One region of the Rhodococcus sp. F64268 genome, then DNA from elsewhere that is predicted to be linked to it. Evidence: riboswitches for the same ligand, from Rfam matches in the RefSeq annotation. Region 1 holds a riboswitch; each other region holds the start of a gene.

Region 1 (7,427 bases):
CACGTGCCGTCGGCGCGGATCCGCGCGAGGGTGCCATTGACCGCTCTCACCAGATCGTCGCTGCCCTGGGTGATCCCGATGCCGTACGGCTCGGACCCCAGTGACGGTCCGACCAGTTCGAGATACGGGTCCTGGGAGGCGAGCCCGGCAAGGATCGTGTCGTCGGTGGACACGGCGTCGACCTGTCGCTGTTGCAGGACGACGAGACAATCGGCCCACGAGGGCACGGTCAGTATCGACGCTGCCGGTTGCAGTTGTTGCATGCGCGTGAGTGACGTCGTTCCCGCAGCGATGCACACCCGCCGGCCCGCGAGATCCGCGGCGCTTCGGACATCGGAATCCTTGACGACGAGCACTCGCTGCTGCGCGAGGAAATAGACCGTGGAGAAATCCACCTGCTCGCGTCGTGCGCAGGTGATGCTCATGGTCTTCGCGACGATGTCGACGGTCGAATCCTGCAGGGCCTGCTCGCGTTCCGAAGAGTTCAGAATTCGGAAATCCACTGCCTCCGGATCGCCGAGAATGTCGCGGGCGATCTCCCGGGCGATCTCGACGTCGAATCCGGTGATGCGGCCGGTCGCGGGGTCGCGATAGCTCATGAGATTGCTGCCCGTGTCGAGTCCGACGATCAGCCTGCCGCGGGCACGGATGGCGTCGAGGGCAGGCCCGGTCTCGTTGCCGGTGGGACGCAGACTCGCAGTGGGATCGCCGCACTCCGGCGCCGTGGGCACCGCAGACGGGGAGGGCGCGAAGGCGGCGTCCTCGGGCATCGGAAGCGAGACGGTGGAGGTCTCGGTGGTCGCCTCGCGAGGCGGGACCTCCGTGGAGCACCCTGCCGCAACCGCCGCGACCGCACACAGGGCCGTGATCCACACTCCAGCAGAGCGCCGCGCTGTCACTGGTACTCCCGAAGTCGTGGCCACAGTCCGATGATGACAGCGATCAGCGACAGCACCATCAGGGCGATCGCCACGGGCGCGAGACCCGACAACGTGCGCGACGCACGGAACTCGTTGTCGCGGAGCTCGTGGCGGGTGTCCTCGATGCCTTCGCTCAGCGCCGCATCGAGACGGGCGAATTGCGCGGTTGCCTCATCGGGTCCGGGGCCGGTGGCGAGCACCGCAGCAGCGGTGAAATCGCCGCGTTCGAGCGCTGCCACGGTTCGTGCGTGCGACTTGATCCACGCCTGCCTGGCTGCTTCCGCCCGGGACGCGGCGTCGGTGCCGATCTCCACGATGCCACCCTCGGTGTAACCGTCGAGCCGATCCCCAAGGCGGGTGATCGTCTCGTCGTAGACCCCGATATATGCTCCGCTCGCGTCCCGCCGCGCGAGGAGAAGGGTCTCGGCCGTGCGGGACTGCTGCGCGAGGATGCGGCTCGCCGTGAGATCCGCCAGCGGCTCCGCGCCCTGCTCGATGGCGCGTTCGGTTGCGCTCGAGGACACCAGGCCGGCGATGAGGAGCCAGCACAGCAACGTACCGGTTGCACCGATCGCGAAGATCAGACCCGGGTTGAGAGTGCGGCGGGTCTTTCGGCTCACGAGGACATGTGCTGCACACAACGCCGCCACGGTGACCAGAAGCAGCCCGATCGCAGTCCATGGAGGGGCCACCGCGGCGCGCTGGGTCGAGTTCACCGCGATCACGCCTTGCGTATGCAACTCCTCGGCCACCGGCAGCATCGACGTCTGCATCATGTTCGACGCCTCGGCCAGGTACGCGGCGCCGACCGGGTTGCCGGTGCGATTGTTGGCGCGGGCGGTTTCGATCAGCCCCGTGTACATAGGGAGCATGCGCGCGATCGCGGCAACGTTCACTGCGCCGAGTTCGTCCTGCTCTGCGAGCCCGGCCGCGGCGACCACGAGCTGCCCGGACGCCTCCGCAACAGCCTCGACATAGCGGTCGCGCACCGGGGCAGGCTCGATCCCACCCGAGATGAATCCGGTGACGGCGGCCGCATCGGCGATGGACAGCGCGCTGTACAGGTTCTGGGCGGCGTTCGCGAGCGGCTCGGTTGTTGCCAGAAGGCGGTCATGGGTGGCCTTCCGGCTACTGGCGACCTGCGCGGATGCCACCCCGGAGATCACCAGCAGAACTGCGAGTACCAACCCGAGCGAAATCAGTTTGGCCGGTGTCGACCGGAACCACTCACGTGCTCCGTCGCTGCGGTCACGCGGCCCGTCATGATCCTCGGCCGAGCCTCCCGAGCCGCCGACGGAATCGATGGGAGGGGGCATGCGCACGTTCACGGCACAATCCCTTCCTCGAGCAACCCGATTGTGGCGAGCATATAAGTTCGATAGGACGTATTGGCAGGCGTCCACATCGTCGGAGGTCGACCGGAGTTCGAAAGTGCCGGTACCCGGCCCCCGAATGGGGATGTCGTGCCCTCGTGACGGCCGAGGGCGAGGAGGGTGGATTCGATGCGCGGTGATGGGGACGGCTGGGCGGTAGGGCCGGACGGAGGACGCCGATGGGGCGTGCACGGTGCTGCGGGTTTGCTGCTCCGCGCACCGCGAAGTGACGGGAACCCTGCGGTGTTGCTCCAGCTCCGCGCGGTGTGGAGCCACCAGGGCGGTACCTGGGCGTTACCGGGTGGCGCCCGCGACAGTCACGAATCCACAGTCGACGCCGCAGTTCGCGAGGCTCACGAGGAAGCGGGAATCGACAGTACGTCGGTCGCGGTACGAGCCGAACGGGTCACCTCGGGAAAGCTCGGCTCGTGGTCCTACACGACGGTGGTGGCCGATGCGCCCGCACCGCTCGACACCACCATGAACGGGGAGAGCACCGAATTGCGGTGGGTGGGCGAGGACGAGGTCGAATCGATGCCTTTGCATGCGGGCTTCGCCGAAGCGTGGTCTGCTCTGCGCACCCGTCCGGTGCGGATGCTGCTCGACACCGCGAACGTTCTCGGAGCCACTGGGCCGTCCGGATGGTGGCGAGACCGTCCCGGCGCGACAGGCGCCCTGCTCGCCGACATCGCGGCGGCGCTCCCACGCACCGTCGAACTTCCGGACGGAACGTTCGGGTGGGTGTCACGGGTCGAGGCGGTCCTCGAAGGTCGTGCGCGTAGCGCGATCGTCGTCGACGACCGTACCCGCGTGCATACCGCGGACGGCAGTGGCGACGACGAACTCGCGCGGCTTGCCGCGGCAGACACACCCGATACTTCCGCTGTTCCCGCTACGGCGACCGCGCTCGATCCGGCCGTGACAGTAGTGGTGACCGCCGATCGAGGACTACGTGAGCGTCTGCCGCACGGCACCATGGCACTGTCTCCGTCGGCAGTACTGGGCTGGTTGTAGGGCGTCAGACGGGCAGCGCAGCCTTCAGCGCTGCGGCGGCAGCGCGCGGGTCGTCGGCCTTCGTGATCGCGCGCACCACCGCGATGCGCTGGGCGCCCGCGTCGAGCACCTGGGGGAGACGTTCGAGATCCACACCGCCGATCGCGAACCACGGACGCTGCGGATGCGAAGCGTGTACCTCCCGGAGGACGTCGAGTCCGGCCGCCGTGCGCCCCGGCTTGGTCGGGGTGTCCCACACCGGCCCGGACGCGAAATAGTCCACTCCGTCCTCGCCGTCGGCGAGCACGGCCTGGGCGCGGCTGGCCGTGGACCGGCCGATGACGATGTCGTCGCCGAGGATCCTCCGTGCCTGCTTCACCGGTAGGTCGCCCTGCCCGAGGTGCAGGATGTCGGCGCCGGCGGCGAGCGCGATGTCGGCGCGGTCGTTGACCGCGAACAGCGCACCGTGGCGTGCACACGCATCGGCGATCACCTCGAGTGCGGCGAGTTCCTCACCGGCCTCCAGGCGGCCGAACTTCTTCTCACCGGCGGAGTCCTTGTCACGCAACTGCACGATATCGACGCCGCCGACCAGGGCTTCCTCGATGAACCGGGCGAGATCGCGGGTGTCGCGACGGGCATCGGTGCACAGGTACAACCGCGCGGTCGCGAGGCGCCCACGGGGGTCGGGATGGCTGCCGCGGTAGGTGGTCGGATAGGTCGTCACGGACAAGACGGTAGCCTCTACCTCGAAAGTGACAACACGGGAGTCCCGGGGATCGCGGGGCTGAGAGGGGGCCTGCCGGCCCCGACCGTTATGACCTGAACCGGATCATGCCGGCGCAGGGAGTGAGGTGGATGTCGTGTCGACAGTAGCGGTCATCGGCGGTGGCGTGATCGGTCTGGCCGTCGCGTGGCGTGCAGCCCGTGCGGGATGGACGGTCACCGTCCACGATCGTGCTCCGGGCACCGGCGCATCCTGGGTTGCGGGCGGAATGCTCGCACCGTTGTCGGAGGGGTGGCCCGGGGAAGAACGCGTCCTCGATCTAGGGGCGGCCTCGCTGCAGCGCTGGCCCGCACTCGCGCACGATCTCGAACGCGAGACCGGCATCGACGTCTTCACTGCGGGTGCATCGCTGACGGTCGCACTGGACGCCGCGGACGCCGCCGACCTGCGCACGATCGCAACCTGGGTCGCGGAGCAGGGCCACGAGATGCGCATCCTCACACGCGCCGAGATCCGTGATCTCGAACCGTCGCTGGGGCCACGGATCAGGCTCGGCCTGCTGGCCCCCACCGAACTGTCCGTCGACAACAGAAGGCTCGTCGAAGCGCTGCATCGCGCTGCCGTCGCAGCGGGTGTGCAGTTCGTTCAGGCTTCCGTCGGCGACCTCGACGAACTGTCCGAGGATCGCGTCGTGCTCGCTGCGGGATGCGCATCGGCGCGACTGTGGCCGGACCTTCCGGTCCGGCCGGTCAAAGGTGAGATCCTGCGGCTGCGCGTGCGACCCGGAGCGACCCCGCCGCCGCGGCACACCGTGCGCGGCAGTGTGCACGGACGCCCCGCGTATCTGGTGCCGCGCGCCGACGGGATCGTCGTGGGAGCGACCCAGTACGAAGCGGGCGACACCGAGGTCACGGTCGCGGGAGTGCGAGACCTGATCGCCGACGCCGAAATGCTGTTTCCCGCGATCGGTGAGTACGAACTGCACGAGGCGAGCGCGGGGCTGCGCCCGATGACCCCCGACAATCTGCCGCTGATCGGCAGATTGTCGGATCGGGTGATTGCTGCCACCGGGCACGGCCGCAACGGAATCCTGCTCACCGCGGTCACGGTCGACGCGGTGCTCGCCGAACTCGCCGACAACCCGCTCGCCGAGGTGGCACATGCAGATCCCCAACGATTCGCGAAGGAGAGCGTGCGATGACGAATCAGATTTCGGTCGGTATCACCGTCAACGGTGAGGAGAAATACTTCGCAGACGAACCGGCCATGACGGACCTGCTGGCGGAGATGGGACTGCCCGAGAAGGGCATCGCGGTCGCCGTCGACGGGGTGTTGTTCCCCCGGGGGCGCTGGAGCGAGAAAATCGGCAAGGGCGCGCAGGTCGAGATCCTCACGGCGGTGCAGGGTGGCTGAACACGCACTCGCGCGGGTGGACCCGGGGCATGACCTGCCCCCGCTGACCATCGCCGGAAGATCGTTCTCGTCCCGGTTGATCACCGGCACGGGAGGCGCCGCGAACCTTGCCGTGCTCGAGGACGCGCTCGTTGCCTCGGGTACCGAACTGACCACCGTGGCGATGCGTCGGGTCGACGCGACGTCCGGAACGGGCGTGCTGGACCTGCTGGTTCGGCTCGGGATCGCGCCGCTGCCGAACACCGCGGGGTGCCGCGGAGCGAAGGAGGCGGTCCTCACCGCGCAACTGGGCAGGGAAGCGCTCGAAACCGATTGGGTCAAGCTCGAAGTCATCGCCGACGAACGAACCCTGCTGCCCGATGCGATCGAATTGGTCTCTGCTGCAGAGCAGCTCGTGGACGACGGGTTCAATGTCCTGCCGTACACCACCGATGATCCGGTGCTCGCGCGTCGTCTGGAGGATGTCGGGTGTGTCGCGGTCATGCCGCTCGGATCACCGATCGGGACGGGGCTGGGTATCGCCAATCCACACCACATCGAGATGATTGTCGAATCCGCTGGGGTACCCGTCATTCTCGACGCCGGTATCGGTACTGCCTCGGATGCTGCCCTCGCCATGGAACTGGGCTGCGACGCGGTGCTCCTCGCCACGGCGGTCACCCGAGCGAAGGACCCGGCGTTGATGGCATCAGCGATGCGGCACGCGGTCGAAGCGGGTTTCCGTGCTCGGCATGCCGGACGCATTCCCAAGCGATTCTGGGCCCAGGCATCGTCGCCCCTGGAACCCTGAGGCGCTGGTCGCGGGCGTGGTGCTGCGCTCCGGCCGGATTTCCGGCAGTCTGTGAACCATGATCGAAGTGACCGGACTGACCAAGACCTTCGGTTCAACCACTGCCGTCGACAACGTGACGTTCACCGTCCCACCGGGAATCGTCACCGGGTTCCTCGGCCCCAACGGGGCGGGCAAGTCGACGACGATGCGCATGATCCTAGGGTTGGACCGTCCGACATCGGGTACCGCGCTCATCGAGGGCAAGCGGTATCGGGACCTTACGCGTCCGCTGCAGACCGTCGGTGCGCTGCTCGACGCCAAATGGGTACATCCGAACCGATCGGCGCGCGCACACCTGCGGTGGCTTGCAGCCTCCAACGGATTGCCGGATTCCCGCGTCGATGAGGTACTGCGTCAGGTCGGGCTGACCGAGGTCGCAGGCAAACGCGCAGGCGGTTTCTCGCTCGGCATGTCGCAGCGCCTCGGTCTGGCAGGTGCGCTGCTGGGCGACCCGAAGGTGTTGTTGTTCGACGAACCTGTCAACGGTCTCGATCCAGAGGGCATCGTGTGGATCCGCCGGTTCATGCAAGCCCTGGCTGCGGAGGGCCGCACGGTGCTCGTGTCGAGTCACCTGCTGTCGGAGATGGCCCAGACCGCCGATCACCTCATTGTGATCGGACGAGGCAAGCTCATCGCCGACATGTCGGTCGAGGACTTCGTCGATCGGGCGTCGGAATCGCTCGTGGTGGTTCGCAGCCCCCAACTCGATGAGTTGCGCAGCGCACTCACCGAACGCGGGCACACGGTGATCGAGGAGGACGGTGCGTTGCACGTCTCGGGAGCCGGTGCGGCAGAGATCGGTGAGCTCGCCGCGGCACGCTCGATCGTCCTGCACGAACTGGCGGGCCGCCATGCATCCCTCGAGGATGCGTTCATGAAACTGACCGGAGGCGACGTGGAGTTCCACGGCACCGGTTTCGACGACGTGATGAAGGGCAGCCTGTAATGGCATCACCAGCATTGGACACCTTGCGTGCGGAACGCATCAAACTGACGTCGGTGCAGTCTCCGTTCTGGTGCCTGGCGGTGATCGTCGCCCTGGGTATCGGTTTCGCCGCAATGATGGGGGCTGTGGCCCGCAGTTCCATGTCGCTCGACGACGAGGCCGCCCGGTTCTATCTGACCCCCGATATCGCCGCGACCGGTGTCACGGGCTTCGGCATCATGGT
Region 2 (7,427 bases), on a different contig from region 1:
GTGATCTCGCAAGTCGAGCCGGAAGGATTCACGGAGGTCCTCACCCGGATGGGCGCCCTGTACTTCAGTCTCACAGTGTTCGCGACCGTCGGATTCGGGGACATCGCCGCGGTCACCGACGGAACGAGGGCGGTGGTCTCGGCGCAGATCGTATGCAACCTGATCTTCCTCGCGCTGGTTGTGCGGTTGTTCGTGCTCACCGCCAAGCATCGTTGGCAGCAGGTGGGGGAGACGCCGACAACCGACGAGGTTTCGTGAATGACGAAATCTGTGAATGTGGACGTCCCCACCACCGGAACAGGTGATGGGGACGTTCGATACTACGAGCCTGCAGGCATCACGGGATGGTGAGCACCTGGCCGGGCTGGATCAGGTCCGGGTTGGAGACCCCGCTCGCATCGGCGATGCGCTGGTACTGGTTGCCGTCGCCGTAGAAACGCTCGGCGATCGCCCAGAGAGTGTCGCCGGAGGCGACAGTGTGGGTGCGGGCGGCCGGGGCCGGGGCAGGAGCGGGCTCGGCCGGTGCGGGAGCCACGTGGGCCGGCTCGGCAACGGGCGCTGCCGCCTTCGGAGCAACACTGTTGCTTGCCCAGACCGGCTTGTCGCCCGCGTACAGCACGACATTGCGGTCGTCCTGCACCGTCAGGCGTACACCTGAATTACCGCTCGTCTCCGACGCCCACACGGGGGAGTTGTCATCCTTGTACAGGACGAAGTTGCCGTCCTCCTGTACCGTCGCGCGCACCGTGCCGGAGCCGTCGGTTCCCGCCGCCCACACGGCCTTGCCGTCCTCGGACAGGACCAGGTTGCCGTCCTGCTGGAGCACGAGAGTGTACTTGCCGTTGTCGGACTTCAGTTCCTGGCCCACACTGAGGCTTTGGCCGGAATTGAGAGAGCTCACGCTGACCCCTTCGATCGATACATGGTGATTCGGGCAACCGGCTCGAACCGGGCGCCTGACGCACAGTACCGCCCACCCGACTCCTAGCTGTGGATGCCGTAGAGGGTCGTACTGTTCGCTGGATCACACCGTGTCGAGCGAGCGCACGAACATTCCGATCTCGACGACCGCACGACTGCCCTCGGGAACCAGTGACGCGGCAGCCTGGAACACGTGCACCTGCTTCTCCCACACCTGCAGTTCCGTCGGCACACCTGCCGAGGCGAGACGGTAGGCCATCGTCTCGGCGTCGACGAACGTCATCTCCTCGGATCCGGTCTGGAGCAGAGCCGGCGGCATGCCGGTCAGGTCGAGATCCACGGGAGAAGGCACGGGCTCGTAGCGGTCATCGATCTGTTCGGCCCTCTCGATCAAGGTGGACAATGCCGGCACCGCCCGCCGCGGGAACAACGCGCACTTCCGGGCATTCGGATGGTCGAGCTTGGGGCGGTGATCGAGGTCGGTCAGCGGCGAGATCGCGACGGTGCCCGCGGCCCGACCCAGCCCCAGCCGCAGTGCTTCGTGAGCCACGGAGAAAGCGAGAAATCCGCCCGCGGAATCGCCTGCGATGACGATCCGATCGATCGGGTAGCCATGGGCGATGAGCCAACGGAGTCCGGACAGGCCGTCGTCGACCGCATGTCGGATCGGGTGACGTGGCAGCATCCGGTAGGCCACCGACAGGGCCGGGGCGCCTGCTGCCGCCGAGATGCGCGACACCAGTTGGCGGTGGGTGGTCAGCCCGCAGCACAGAAACGCTCCGCCGTGCAGGTACAGGATTGCGGTGCGGCCGCCGGCGCCGGGGGCACGGACGAACTCGGCGGGGCAGGTATCCAACGTCATGCGGTGGTACTCGGTCCCGGGTGCCGGGAGCAGGGGGAACGCTGCGCGGTCGACCAGACCCGTGGGCCACGGAAGGGACGGCGTGAGCGCCCACGCGTCGAGGAGTGGTCGCACCGTGTGGCGCAAGGAGATGCTCAGGGCGCGCGAGGCGATGCTGACGCCGCCGTATTCCTCGATCTGCGGGGTGGAGCGTGCACGGACAGGCGCGACGAGGGGGGCGGACAATGCGCTGCTCATTTCGTCGCCTCCTCGCCACTCGCCGCAACACCGGACGGGTGTTCGAACTACGGATCATTCAAGCTACGCCCGACATGTGGTGCAGGTGGGCCTCGTAATCCGATAGATACGACGTGGCACGCCAGCTGCAGGTGGGGTGGCATCCTGTTACCGATTCGATATTGCGGGTTGTCCGAATAGCGCGAGCGATCAAAGCATGTCGGATCGTGAGTGCAGGACCGACACGAGTTCACGTTCGATCGCCACGAATTCGGGGTCGGCCAGCAACTCCAACGACCGTGGTCGCGGTAGCCCGACCCGGACTTCGTGCAGGATCCGTGCAGGTCGCGGCGAAAGGACCAGGACGCGGTCGGACAGCAGGACGGCCTCACGTACGTCGTGCGTGATCATCAGGACGGTCCACCGGTCGCGCAGCCACACCGACTGCAGCCACAACTGCATGTCGGTGCGGGTGAGTGAGTCGAGAGCGCCGAACGGTTCGTCGAGCAACAGAATCTCGCGTTGTTGGATCACTGTTCGCGCCAACGCTGCACGCTGACGCATCCCGCCGGACAGTTGCGACGGACGAGCCTCCTCGAACCCGGCGAGTCCGAACGTGGGGAACAGTGCCCGCGCCCGCGCGCGTGCCTCCCGACGTGGCACGCCCTGAACTTCGAGGGCGAGCGCGCAGTTGTCGAGGACTGTGCGCCATGGGAACAGGAGATCCTTCTGGGGCATCAGTGCAGCGCACCCCGGGGACGCAGGAGCGCCGCCGACCGAGACGGTCCCCTCGTCGGGCGTGTCGAGTCCCGCGACCAGACCGAACAGCGTGGACTTCCCCGACCCGCTCGGACCGATGACCGATACGAATTCCCCTGGGGACACGTCGAACCCGACGTCGTCGAGCACGTGGTTGCCGTCGAACGACCGGTGGACGCCGGAGAGGGTGACGGCACTCATGCGTGGCTCCCTGTTGCTCGATTCTCTGTGCCGAGGGCCCACGGTGCGATCAAGCGCTGTGCCACATACGTGAGCAGGTACAACACCAATGACACTGTCGCGGTGACCAGTACCGCGGCGAGCACCAGATCGGTGCGGAACGAATTCTTCTGGATGGCCATGTAGATGCCGAGCCCCGATGTGGCGCCGACGTACTCCGCGAACACCGCGCCCACCACGGCGTAGGTGATGCCGATGCGCAGCGAGGTGAAGAACCGAGGCAGCGCCGAGGGAAGACGCACGTACCGGAACTCTTGCCAGCGAGTGGCTCCCATACTGCGCAGAAGTGCCCCGGCCTCGCGATCGGTCGCGGCAAATCCCTCGATCAGGCCGATCGCCATCGGAAAGAAGGTGGCCAGCGCGATCACCAGAATCTTCGGCAGGAGACCGAATCCGAACCAGATGATCATGAGCGGGGCAATTGCGATGATCGGCAGTGTCTGCGAGGCGACGAACAGCGGCACGAATGCTCGCCGTAGGAACGGCGAGAAATCGACCGCGACTGCCAGTAGCCACGCCACGGTCAGCGACACCACGAAACCGACGAGTGTGACCTGCAGTGTCGCAGCGGCGTGCTCGGCTATGGCGATGCGATGTGCCCACCCCTGCTGCAACACGCGCGTGGGGGACGGCAGCACTTGCGGGCGGATTCCGCTGACCATCACGTACAGCTGCCATGTCGCGACGAGTGCCACCGCGACGACCGTCGCAGGAAGTACACGATCGATGCGGCGTCGGAGCGGGGAGTTCCGGGTAGTCGTGACCCGGATCCGGGCCCCCGCGGGCTCAGGGCGTTTGGTAGTCATCGGTGAGGTAGGTCGACCAGTCGGGCTCGGTGGTCAGCCGCGCGCCGTCGGTACCGGTGAGTAGCCCCTGCTCGTACAGGAACCGGGCGTACCCGGCCCATCTGCTCGCGTCGAGGGTCCCGACGCGTCCCTGGTCGTCACGCATGAAGTCGGCGGAGAGCATCCGCTGACTCTCGAAGACGAGTTCTTCGTTCGAGAACGTACCCGGGTTGGCGTCGAGCAGCGCACGCGCGCCCCGATCGGGATCGTCGGCAGCGATCTCGTAGCCACGCTGCAGTGCTTGCACGAACGCGCGACCACGATCAGGGTTCTCGGCGAGCCAGTCCTCGTTGCCGTTCACGACGATCGCGTACTGATCGGGGAAGCCGTAGTCGGTGTAGTCGAAATAGCGCATCGGCAATCCACGATGCTCCGCTTCGAGTCCCTCCCACGCCAGATACGAGACGGTGAAGTCCGCGGTACCCGAGTAGACGGCCTCGTACGCCGACGTTCCGAGAACGATCTCTTCGAACTCGCCTTGTCCTCCGTCGTTACGGATGACCTGCGCCAGCGTTTCCGAGACGCCCGGGTCGGCGAACCCCGCGTAGATCCGGCCGTCGAGATCGGCCGGTCGCGTGAGATCGTCGCGGTCGGACTTGACGGCTATCGCTGTCGCCCAATGTTGTAGCGGGGCGAGGACCGCAACGGTATGTGCTCCCGCGGCGCGTGCGAACGTAGCCATTCCATGGGTCGAGATCCCGAACTCCGCATTGCCCGCGTCGACGAGAGTGTCGGGTGACGCGTCGTTGTAAGGAAGGATCTCGACGTCGAGCCCGGCGTCGTCGAACAATCCTTCCTGCAGCGCCACGTACAGACCGGTGTGGTTGGTGTTGGGAGTCCAGTCGAGTGCGAACCGGATCGTGTCGTCGGAACCGCCACCGGCGCACGCGCTGACTGCGCACAGCGTGAAGATGGCGGCGGCGAGCGAGACGATCCGGTGCCGCAGCGTCACGATGCGGGCCACGGCTGCGTGTTCAGGGCGGTGTCCCAGAACAGCAACTCGTAGCGGGTCGCAAGCGTGAACGCGTCGATCATCGCGTCGCGTTCGGGCTCGGTGGCCGCGGCCCCTGCAGCGTCGACGAGGGTGCGTGCGGTGGCGACCGAATCCTGGAATCCCTGGTCGTCATAGGTTGCGACCCATCGCGCGTAGGGGTGGGCCGGGTCGGCAGCAAGCACAACAGCTGCGCTGGACGCAAGGTCGCGGCACACTTCGGCGTAGATCCAGAAGCACGGCAACACCGCGGCGGCACCCACCGGATACGGCTCGGTCGCGACGGTCGCCGTCAGATACGACACGTAGCCGAGGCACGCGGGGGAATGCGCGACAGGATCGTCGTTCGCGGGCAGTACACCCCCGGTCAGGAGTTGCCGATGCAGCGCCGATTCTTCGGTGGCAGCCGTCGCGGAACTCGTGGCCCAGAATGCGCCGGTGACAGGATCCGGCGCCTTGGCGGAGAGCAATGCGAGCGCTTTGGCGTATCCGGCCAGGTAGAGCGCATCCTGCTCGATGTAGAAGCGGAACGACTCGAGCGGCAATGTGCCGTCGCCGAGGCGGCGCAGGAACTCGAGGTCGTCGATGGAGTCGCGCAGAACCTTCGTGCGGTCCCACAGGACATCGGTGAAACGGTCGGTCGGTGAAGCGTGCGCAGGCACAGTCATCCCGAATCATCCCTTCGTCAGCATTACCTGATCAGGTTCGACGGGTGTGATCTCAGCCCCGCTGTCGCGAAGCACCCCGTGTCGGTCGGAGGCGACGATAGCACCTCGGGCGGGCCGTGGGCGCCGCTGCCGATGGGTACGTTGGGATGCGAGAAGCTCACCGGGAGGTCATGTGGACGCCGAGACGCTCATTGTCGGATGCAAGTACGGCGACGCCCGCGGGTACCGCGACGGCGCGGTGTACTCGTGGAAGGGGATCCCGTTTGCGGCCCCGACCGGCGGCGACATAAGATTCCGCTCGCCGGAGAGTCCCCGGCCGTGGTCGGGCGTGCTCGACTGCGAGCAGTACGGTCCGATCGCTCCACAGAGCCCGAACAGCCCGATCGGAATCTCGTCCGAGATGTCGATCGGGGAGGACTGCCTCTCCCTCAACATCTGGGCGCCCGAACCGGACGGCGAGAAGCGTCCGGTGATGGTGTGGATCCACGGTGGTGCGTATGTCATCGGCTACTCGGGTCAGAAGATCTACGACGGGCGTGCGCTCTGTGAAGCGGGGAACGTCGTGGTGGTCACCCTCAACTATCGCCTGGGTGCCCTCGGATTCCTCGATCTGTCGTCCTTCTCGTCCGCCGACGACACATATGAGTCGAATCTGGGTTTGCGAGATCAAATTTCGGCGCTCGAGTGGGTGCGCGACTGCATTGCGGACTTCGGAGGCGACCCGGATAACGTCACCCTGTTCGGCGAATCGTCCGGTGGGGGCTCGGTCACGACGTTGATGACGGTGCCTCGTGCGGAGGGGTTGTTCCATCGGGCGATCGCGCAGTCGCCGCCGGCGACGTCGGTATACGGCCGTGAGCGTGCGGCGGTGGTCGCCGAGCGGTTCCTCGGGATCCTCGAGGTGTCTCCGGCTCGGGTGGGGCGTCTCCGGCAGATGCCCTTCGAGCAGCTCGTCGAGGCGGCCGAAACCGTGGTCGGGGAGATCCCCACGAAAGTTCCGGGCACCTTGGCCATGACGCCGGTGGTCGATCGCGACCTCGTGCCCAAGTACCCGGTCGCGGCATTCCAGAAAGGCCTGTCGCACCGGGTGCCGCTCATCATCGGTTCGAACAAGGACGAGCCGTCGATCTTCCGGTTCATGAAGTCGCCGTTGATGCCGGTCGACGATTCGTCCGTGCGCGCCATGCTGGAGGCGCTTGCGAAGGACCGCCCCGATCTCGAGCCCGCGCGGCTCGCCGAGATCGCCGCAGCGTATCCCGATCTGCCGAAGCCGAGCGGGGCGATGGCCTTGTCCCGCGACGCCGGGTTCCGGATGCCGGTGTTGTGGGTGGCGGAAGCGCACTCCGAGCATTCCCCCACGTGGGTGTACCGCTTCGACCACGCAACGCCGATGCTCAAGGCAGCGCGGATCGGTGCCGGGCACGCAACCGAATTACCCTACGTATTCGGTAATTTCGGCACGCTCGGTCGAGATCCGAGTTTCTGGCTCGGTGGGCGCAAGAGTGCGATCGAGGTGTCGGGCCGGATCCAGCGACGATGGTTGGCGTTCGCGAAGCACGCGGTTCCTGCCGCACTGGACGCGTCGAAGCACTGGCCGCAGTACGAGCCGCGTGAGCGGGCCACCCTACTCATCGATGCACGAGACACAGTGGTCGCAGACCCGGAGGGCGCAATGCGTGAGGTGTGGGGCGCGCAGGTGATGGGTTTCTCCTGAACCGGGCCGGTGGCGCAGTCTTGACGTCGTTGAACGCGTGTGCAACCCTTGGAACATGCGTTCAACCGAGGGCGTTTCCGACCTCACCACACGCGCTCGCATCCGCGACGCGGCGATCTGTTGCGTTGCTCGGGATGGGGTGAATGTCTCACTCCGGGCCATCGCCTCGGAATGCGGCGTGAGCGCCTCGCTCATCGTGCACCACTTCGGT
Region 3 (7,427 bases), on a different contig from region 1:
TCGCCACGCCCGACAGTCCCTCCGGTGTCCATCGATGCACGACATCACTCTAAGCCGCGGCCACACGCTGAGCGGGTGCCGAAAGTCATGGTCGGCATTCCTGACATCCGGCACGCGCGAGCACGCACGCTCGGCTCATAGCGTCGGCGTCATGGACACCAGCACTCCGGCGATCGTCGCCGAGCACCTGTGCAAGCGGTACCGAGACAGGGTCGCGGTCGACGACATCAGCTTCACACTCGGTGTCGGCGAAACCCTCGGGATCATCGGGACGAACGGGGCGGGCAAGACCACCACCGTCGAAATGGTCGCGGGCTTGCGATCACCCGACGGTGGACGTGTGCGTGTTCTCGGCGTCGATCCCCACCGCGACCGTGCACACGCCCGTCAGCTCCTCGGAGTTCAATTGCAGGAGGCCACCCTCCACGGGGCATTGACCGTGGCCGAACTCGTCCGTCTGTATCGCACCTTCTATCCGGCCCCCGTCGGTGCCGCAGAACTGTTGGAGATGGTCGGTCTCACCGAGCAACGAGGAACCCGATTCGAGAAGCTCTCGGGTGGCCAGCAGCAGCGGTTGTCGATCGCGCTGGCACTCGCCGGACGACCACGAGTGGTCATCCTCGATGAACTCACCACCGGCCTCGACCCGCGGGCCCGGCGACAGATGTGGGAAACGGTCGAGCGATTGCGCCACGACAACGTTGCAGTCCTCCTGGTCAGCCACGCAATGGAAGAGGTCGAACGTCTCTGCGACCGAGTGGCCCTGCTCGACGCAGGCAGGCTCGTCGCCCTGGACACTCCGCCCGGCCTCGTTGCGGCAGCTTCGGCGAACAACCTCGACGAGGCATTCGTCGCGCTCACCGGAAAAGAACTGGAGGACACCGTATGAACACCGGCACCGAGATCCGGCGGCCCGGTCTCGCAGCGTGGCTGACGCTGATCGCGTGCGAAGGGAGGATGGTGGCTCGCGACACTGCGGGTCTCGTCGTGCCGATCGGCCTCCCGCTGTTGATCCTCGTCATGAGTGCGTCGTCGGCGAGCGGCGAGATTGTGATCAACGGACGGTCGGCGCTCGATGTGTACGTCCTGCCGCTGGTGTTCACGATCATCATCGCCACGATCGGCGTCATCAACATGCCGAGCTTCCTCGCGTACTACCGTCGCACGGGGATTCTGCGCCGGCTGTCGGTGACGCCGGCGTCGCCTGCGATGGTCCTGGTGGCGCAGGTCGTGGTGAGCGTGCTGCAGACCCTGGTCGGGCTCGGTGCGGCGCTGGTCGTCGCGATCGTCTTCTTCGACGCCCGTCTGCCTGTGCACCCGGGCACTGCTTTGGGTGTCTTCGCGCTTTCGATGGCGGCGATGTACGCGGTGGGAATGATCGTCGCGGCGATCTCCCCGACCCCGAACTCCGCGGTGGCGATCGGTCTCGTCGCGTTCTTCGCACTCGGCGCAACCGGCGGTTTGTTCGGCAGCACCGATTCACTCCCGGATCCCGTTGCCGCGGTGGGACAGTGGCTACCGTTCGGCGCCTCGACGCAGGCCATGTCCGCGGCGTGGGCCGGAAGTCCGGCCGATCCGGCCCATTTCGTCGCGCTCGGCGTGGTGATCGTGACCGGTGTTGTCGTCGCGGCGGCGCTCTTCCGGTGGGAGTAACCGCGTGACGATCATCGGTTCGGTCGCGCTCACGGTGTTCGTCGTGGTCTTCCTCGTCGACGGGTGGACTCGTCCTGGCTATCACCCGGTACGCCAGCCCGTCAGTGCGCTCGCACTGGGCCGCCGGGGCTGGATCCAGAGCACCAACTTCATCGTGTGCGGTGCGGTAGTGGCCCTCGGATCCGTCGGCGTCGCCGATGTATTCGGCAGCGTGTTGCTCGGTGTGACGATCGGAGTGTTCGGTGTCGCGCTCGTAGTGTCGGGACTCTTTCCGATGGATGCGATGCGTGGATATCCGCCGGGCACACCGGACCGGACACCGACGGAGTACACGCGACGCCACAAGATTCACGACCACGCGGGTGCGGTCGTGTTCGCCGCACTTCCAGCAGCGGCGGTCATCGCGGCGTTCACGGTCCCCGGCACGGTGTGGACATGGTTGTCGGGCCTGACCGCCGTCGCGCTGAGCATCGGCTTCGTCGCATTCGGTCAGGCGTGGGAAAGCGACGCCCGCTCCGCCGGACTTGTGCAGCGGATCGTGATCGCAGTGGGCTGGGCGTGGCTGGCGTTGCTGTTCGCCCGTGCCGGAACGTGACGCGCTCCGTCGTTGCCCGTGCACACTGCTAACCTGGCGTTCGGAACTCGACACGGGGTGCCGGAAACGGCTGAGACCACACCCGTAGAACCTGATCTCGATCATGCGAGCGAAGGGATGCCGAGTCGGCAACAGGCCAGTGGACCGATGCCGTCTGCGTGTCCCTCGTTCCGAAGGGAAGGCGCCACAATGGCTCTCGTCACAACGTCACTGCAGAATCGGATCGTCCTGATCACCGGCGCAGGCCGCGGGCTCGGCAGCAGCATCGCGCAGGCCTTCGCGGACGAAGGCGCATCGGTCGTGGTGAACTACCGGCGCAGTGGCAACGCAGCACGGGCTCTCGCCGAGAGCATCGGCCCCGAACGAGCACTTGCCGTGCAGGCCGATGTCACCGACCGCACGCAGGTACAGGCCGCGTTCGACCGGGCGCGCGAACACTTCGGACGTCCGGTGACCACCGTGGTCAACAATGCCCTTCCCGACTTCTCCTTCAACGGTGACGCCCGCGACAAGGCCGACGAGATCGGCTACGGCGCGTTCGCGGCACAACTCGAAGGCATCGTCGGTGGCGCGGTGAACACGATCCAGGCCGCCCTGCCCGGCATGCGCGAAGCGGGCGGCGGCAGCATCGTCAACATCGGGACCAACCTGTTCCAGAACCCGGTCGTGCCGTACCACGACTACACCGCGGCGAAAGCAGCCCTGCTGTCGACGACCCGCACCTTCGCCGCGGATCTGGGCCCCGAAGGCATCCGGGTGAACATGGTGTCCGGCGGACTCCTGCGCACCACCGATGCATCGTCCGCGACACCCCCTGAGGTCTTCGATCTGATCGCCGGGTCCACCCCGCTGCGTGCGGTGACGACGCCGGAGGACTTCGCCGCCGCCGTGCTGTTCTTCGCGTCCGACTGGTCGCGCGCGGTCACCGGGCAGAACCTCGTCGTCGACGGCGGGCTGGTGATGGACTGATGACGGGGCGCACTCTGCATCTGGGCGCATTTCTGTACGGTGTCGGGCATCATTCTTCGGCGTGGCGGCACCCGGACTCCGCCGCGGAGCGCATCGGCGACATCGCCTACTTCGAAGAACTCGCGCGCATCGCCGAACGCGGTTGCTTCGATGCGGTGTTCTTCGCCGACGGGCACAGCGTGAACACCGCGTACACGGCGGGCACGACGTGGTTTCTCGAACCGCTCACGGCGCTGTCTGCGATGGCGCGGGCCACGGAGAAGATCGGCCTGGTCACCACGGTGTCCGCAAGCTTCTACACGCCGTTCCACGCGGCCCGCATGCTCGCCTCGCTCGATCACATCAGCGGTGGACGCGCAGGTGCCAACATCGTGACCTCGATGTTCGACGCCGAAGCCCGCAACCACGGACTCGAGTCGCTACCGGCCCACGCCGAACGATACGGAAGGGCGGAGGAGTTCATCGACGCGATTGTCGCGCTGTGGGATTCGTGGGACGAACACGCGGTGATCGCGGACCGCGCTGCCGGGCGTTTCCTCGATGCCGACGCGATCCACCCGATCGAACACCACGGCAGACACTTCCGCGTGGACGGCCCGCTCACGGTGCCACGCTGCCCGCAGGGACGCCCCGTGTTGTTCCAGGCCGGGTCCTCGGACACCGGACGCGATCTTGCAGCACGCCACGCCGAGGCGGTGTACTCGGTCGCCTGGGATCTTCCGGCAGCGCTCGAGTTCGCTACCGACCTGCGGGCCCGCACCGCCGCCGCGGGACGTGATGCCGCGTCGATCGCGATACTGCCCGGTCTCGTCACCTACGTCGGCCGCACCGACGACGAAGCCCACGCGAAGAAGGCCGCATTGGACTCCCTTCTCGATGTCGAGGGCGCGCTCGCCCAGCTCGGGTCCTTCACGGGACAGGACTACACCGGTCATGCTCTCGACGCTCCGGTTTCGGACCTGCCTCCCATATCGGAGTTCACCGGCCCGCAGGGGCGATACTCGACGGTGCAGCGAATCATCGAGACGCAACGTCCCACGCTGCGGGAGCTGCTCGGGTTTCTCGCTGCGGGCGGCGGTCACGCCACCATGATCGGAACGCCGGAATCGATCGCCGACCGTATCGAGGAATGGTTCGTCACCGGCGCCTGCGACGGCTTCAACCTGATGTGCCCTGCCTACCCGGATTCTCTCGACGACTTCGTCGACCTCGTGGTGCCGGAGTTGCAGCGTCGCGGCCTGTTCCGCGCCGAGTACCCGGGTAGTACCTTGCGTGACTCACTGGGGCTGGAGGTACCGGCTCTACCTCAGCGGCACAGTGTGGTTGCCGGGTAGCTCACGGAGAATTGTTCCGGGTCCGAGAACGACTCATCGCGATGCGTCTTCCGTGATGGTGTGGCCCGAGCCGAAATCAGGACGCGTGTCGGTGGGGTTCTCGAGGAGATCGGCGACGCCTGCCGCGAAATTGGGGCATGTCGCGATGTCGTGAGCGCGGCATTCGAGTGCATGCAGTGTCATCTCCCGGGAGCGGGCCATCTCCGCCATCCGCCGCTCCAGGTCGTCGAGGTGCGCGGTGAGCACCTCGCGCCGCTCGTCCGTCTGCCCTGCCAGCAGGACATGGATCTGGTCGAGGCTCATTCCGGCGGCCTTGCTCCTGATGATCACCGCCACCCTGGTGACGTCGGCGTCGCGGTACCGGCGGCGCCCTGCGCTGTCGCGGTCGGGTGCGATCAGCCCGACGTCCTCCCAATGCCGCAATACATGCGTGGCGAGGCCGAAGCGCTCGGCCACCTCACCGATCGTCCAGATCACAGTTGACTTCATGTCAACATGAAGTCGCATTATCGGCGGTGACGCAAGCCCGCACACGAGGAGAGTTCATGCACACTGACACATCGCCAGCACAATTCTGGGAGAACCGCTACACCGACAGCGACGGTCTGTGGTCGGGCAACGCGAACGCGTCCCTCGTCGACGCCGTATCCGGCCTGACACCGGGCACTGCACTCGACCTCGGCTGCGGCGAGGGTGCCGACACGATCTGGCTGGCACGCAGCGGCTGGATCGCGACCGGAGTGGACATCTCCACCACCGCCGTCCGCCGCGCCACCGACGCTGCGCGCGACGCCGAACTTCCCGACGGCCGCATCCGGTTCGTCGCGGCAGACCTGTCGACCTGGCACGAAGACAGCAGCTACGACCTCGTCGCCGCATCGTTCCTGCACTCGCCCGTCGAGTTTCCGCGCACCGAGGTGCTTCGCCACGCCGCCGGACTCGTCGCGCCACGCGGGCACCTCGTGATCGTCTCGCACGCCGCGTTCCCACCGTGGGCAGGAGCGGATGCGCACGAGGGGCACGGCGACCACCGATTCCTGAGCCCGCAAGAAGAGATCGAGGCACTCGACCTCGAACCGGGTAGCTGGGAGGTGCGGATCGCCGAGACCCGCGCGCGTGACGCGGTCGGCCCGGACGGCACACAGGCCGTACTCGACGACACCGTCGTGGTCCTGCGGCGGCTGTGAGCAAATCAGGACCACTACTCTGAACACTCGATTCCACACATATACATGAGTACAAGTATTCATTTGTGTTGCCCTCATGGCAGTCGATGAGCGGAGGCGAGCAATGGGTGCCGAGGCTGCAGCGGACCTCGATAGGGCGTTACGGGCGCTTGCCGACGGGAATCGACGGGCGATCCTACGGGTCATCCGCTCCGCTCCGCGCCCGGTGGGTTCTATCGCCGAGGAAGTCGGATTGTCCCAACAGACGACGTCGCACCACCTCGGAGTCCTCCGGAAAGCGGGCCTCGCAGCCAGCACACGCGAGGGCACACGACACCTGTTCACAGTGAACACCGACGGTCTTGCCGCAGTGCGGTCATACCTCGACGATTTCTGGCCGGGGAAGCTGTCTGTACTCAAGACCGTGATCGAAGCGAGGGCGGGCGAGAACCGTGGCTGAGTTCCGAGATTCGATCGACATTGCCGCGGCGCCCGAGACAGTGTTCGAGTACCTCACCACGAACTCCGGGATGACAGCGTGGATGGGCCAGTATGCCGAACTCGACCCGAGACCCGGCGGCATCTTCGCGATCGACATCGCCGGATACCCGGTGCGTGGCGAGTATCTTCACGTCGACTACCCGACCCGCGTGGTCGTCTCGTGGGGATTTGCCGGGAATGCGGATCTGCCCATCGGAGCATCGACGGTCGAGTTCCGGCTCACCGCCGTCGCCGGCGGCACCCGCGTCGACCTCGTCCACTCCGGCCTTCCCGATACCGAACTGCGCGGGCACGCCCACGGATGGGACCATTTCCTCCCCCGTCTGGCCACAGCAGGCTCCAGCGGCGACGCCGGACCGGACGAGTGGCAGCCGCGCGGCGAGTGAACCGACCCGAAAGACATCACTACACGAACGAGAATCGAGGGAGTCTCCCATGCCACAGGAATCCGCCTACGATGTCGTGAAGAACTACCACCGGGCCTGGACGAGCGGGGATGTCGCGCGTGCCATGACCCACGTTGCCGACGACATCACCTGCCGAGCACCGGGCATTGATCTGAACGGCAAAGCCGCCTACCAGGACTTCATCGCCGCATTCGCACCCGCACTCACCGGTGTGGCCGATATCGCCGACTTCGCAGACCGAGATCGCGTCGCGCTCTTCTACTACCCACAGACCGCAGCAACCGCCACGGCCCCGGCCGCGGAATGCTTCACGGTGCGCGACGGCAGGATCAGCGCGAGTGTGCTGATCTTCGACCGTCTCTCGTACGGTCCTCCCCAACAGGATTGAGGGGACGTTTGCGTGGTGCTGCTCACCGGTCGCTGGCAAGCATCCCGAAGATGAGGGTGTCCGTCCACTCACCTTTGCTCCACCAGTCCCGGCGCAGATGCGCTTCGTGATGCATTCCAACGGCAGTGGCGAGCTTGGCCGAGGCGGTATTGCGCGCGTCCATCTGTGCGGAGACACGGTGCACTCGATAGTGGTCGAACGCGACCCGCAGCACCGCGCTCACCGCCTCGCGGGCGAACCCTCTCCCGCCGTGATTGGGGTCGAGCACCCAGCCGATCTCCGCGACTCTGCGGTCGGCGTCGACGAACCACAGGAGAACATCTCCGATCGGCGTTCCGTCGTGCTCGATAACGAGCGCCAGCGCTCGAGCGTCGCTGTCGAGGCCGGTCTTCGCCAGTCGCTCGCTGACCCGCT

Evidence for each region. A riboswitch is a leader RNA that binds a small molecule or an ion and turns the genes downstream of it on or off. The one in region 1 is predicted to bind thiamine pyrophosphate.
Region 2: another riboswitch for thiamine pyrophosphate. It lies ahead of MWU77_RS17845 (TenA family protein); the one in region 1 lies ahead of thiO (glycine oxidase ThiO).
Region 3: another riboswitch for thiamine pyrophosphate. It lies ahead of MWU77_RS02325 (3-oxoacyl-ACP reductase); the one in region 1 lies ahead of thiO (glycine oxidase ThiO).

Annotation. Positions count from the first base shown of each region.
Region 1 is NZ_JALKAI010000002.1:265,458-272,884, reverse strand. It holds gene MWU77_RS05785 (glutamate ABC transporter substrate-binding protein) at 1-899, opposite strand, end outside; gene MWU77_RS05780 (hypothetical protein) at 896-2,248, opposite strand; gene MWU77_RS05775 (NUDIX hydrolase) at 2,423-3,307, shown strand; gene thiE (thiamine phosphate synthase) at 3,312-4,013, opposite strand; TPP riboswitch at 4,040-4,154, shown strand; gene thiO (glycine oxidase ThiO) at 4,150-5,214, shown strand; gene thiS (sulfur carrier protein ThiS) at 5,211-5,426, shown strand; gene MWU77_RS05755 (thiazole synthase) at 5,419-6,216, shown strand; gene MWU77_RS05750 (ABC transporter ATP-binding protein) at 6,275-7,204, shown strand; gene MWU77_RS05745 (ABC transporter permease) at 7,204-7,427, shown strand, end outside.
Region 2 is NZ_JALKAI010000007.1:117,162-124,588, forward strand. It holds gene MWU77_RS25005 (potassium channel family protein) at 1-258, shown strand, start outside; gene MWU77_RS17820 (LysM peptidoglycan-binding domain-containing protein) at 338-901, opposite strand; gene MWU77_RS17825 (alpha/beta hydrolase) at 1,025-2,020, opposite strand; gene MWU77_RS17830 (ABC transporter ATP-binding protein) at 2,210-2,959, opposite strand; gene MWU77_RS17835 (ABC transporter permease) at 2,956-3,804, opposite strand; gene MWU77_RS17840 (ABC transporter substrate-binding protein) at 3,785-4,807, opposite strand; gene MWU77_RS17845 (TenA family protein) at 4,792-5,502, opposite strand; TPP riboswitch at 5,495-5,591, opposite strand; gene MWU77_RS17850 (carboxylesterase/lipase family protein) at 5,675-7,216, shown strand; gene MWU77_RS17855 (TetR/AcrR family transcriptional regulator) at 7,272-7,427, shown strand, end outside.
Region 3 is NZ_JALKAI010000001.1:483,557-490,983, reverse strand. It holds gene MWU77_RS24900 (sensor histidine kinase) at 1-40, opposite strand, end outside; gene MWU77_RS02340 (ABC transporter ATP-binding protein) at 152-889, shown strand; gene MWU77_RS02335 (ABC transporter permease) at 886-1,653, shown strand; gene MWU77_RS02330 (DUF998 domain-containing protein) at 1,658-2,248, shown strand; TPP riboswitch at 2,292-2,383, shown strand; gene MWU77_RS02325 (3-oxoacyl-ACP reductase) at 2,438-3,217, shown strand; gene MWU77_RS02320 (LLM class flavin-dependent oxidoreductase) at 3,217-4,551, shown strand; gene MWU77_RS02315 (MerR family transcriptional regulator) at 4,585-5,040, opposite strand; gene MWU77_RS02310 (bifunctional 2-polyprenyl-6-hydroxyphenol methylase/3-demethylubiquinol 3-O-methyltransferase UbiG) at 5,097-5,738, shown strand; gene MWU77_RS02305 (helix-turn-helix transcriptional regulator) at 5,815-6,177, shown strand; gene MWU77_RS02300 (SRPBCC domain-containing protein) at 6,170-6,604, shown strand; gene MWU77_RS02295 (nuclear transport factor 2 family protein) at 6,654-7,013, shown strand; gene MWU77_RS02290 (GNAT family N-acetyltransferase) at 7,036-7,427, opposite strand, start outside.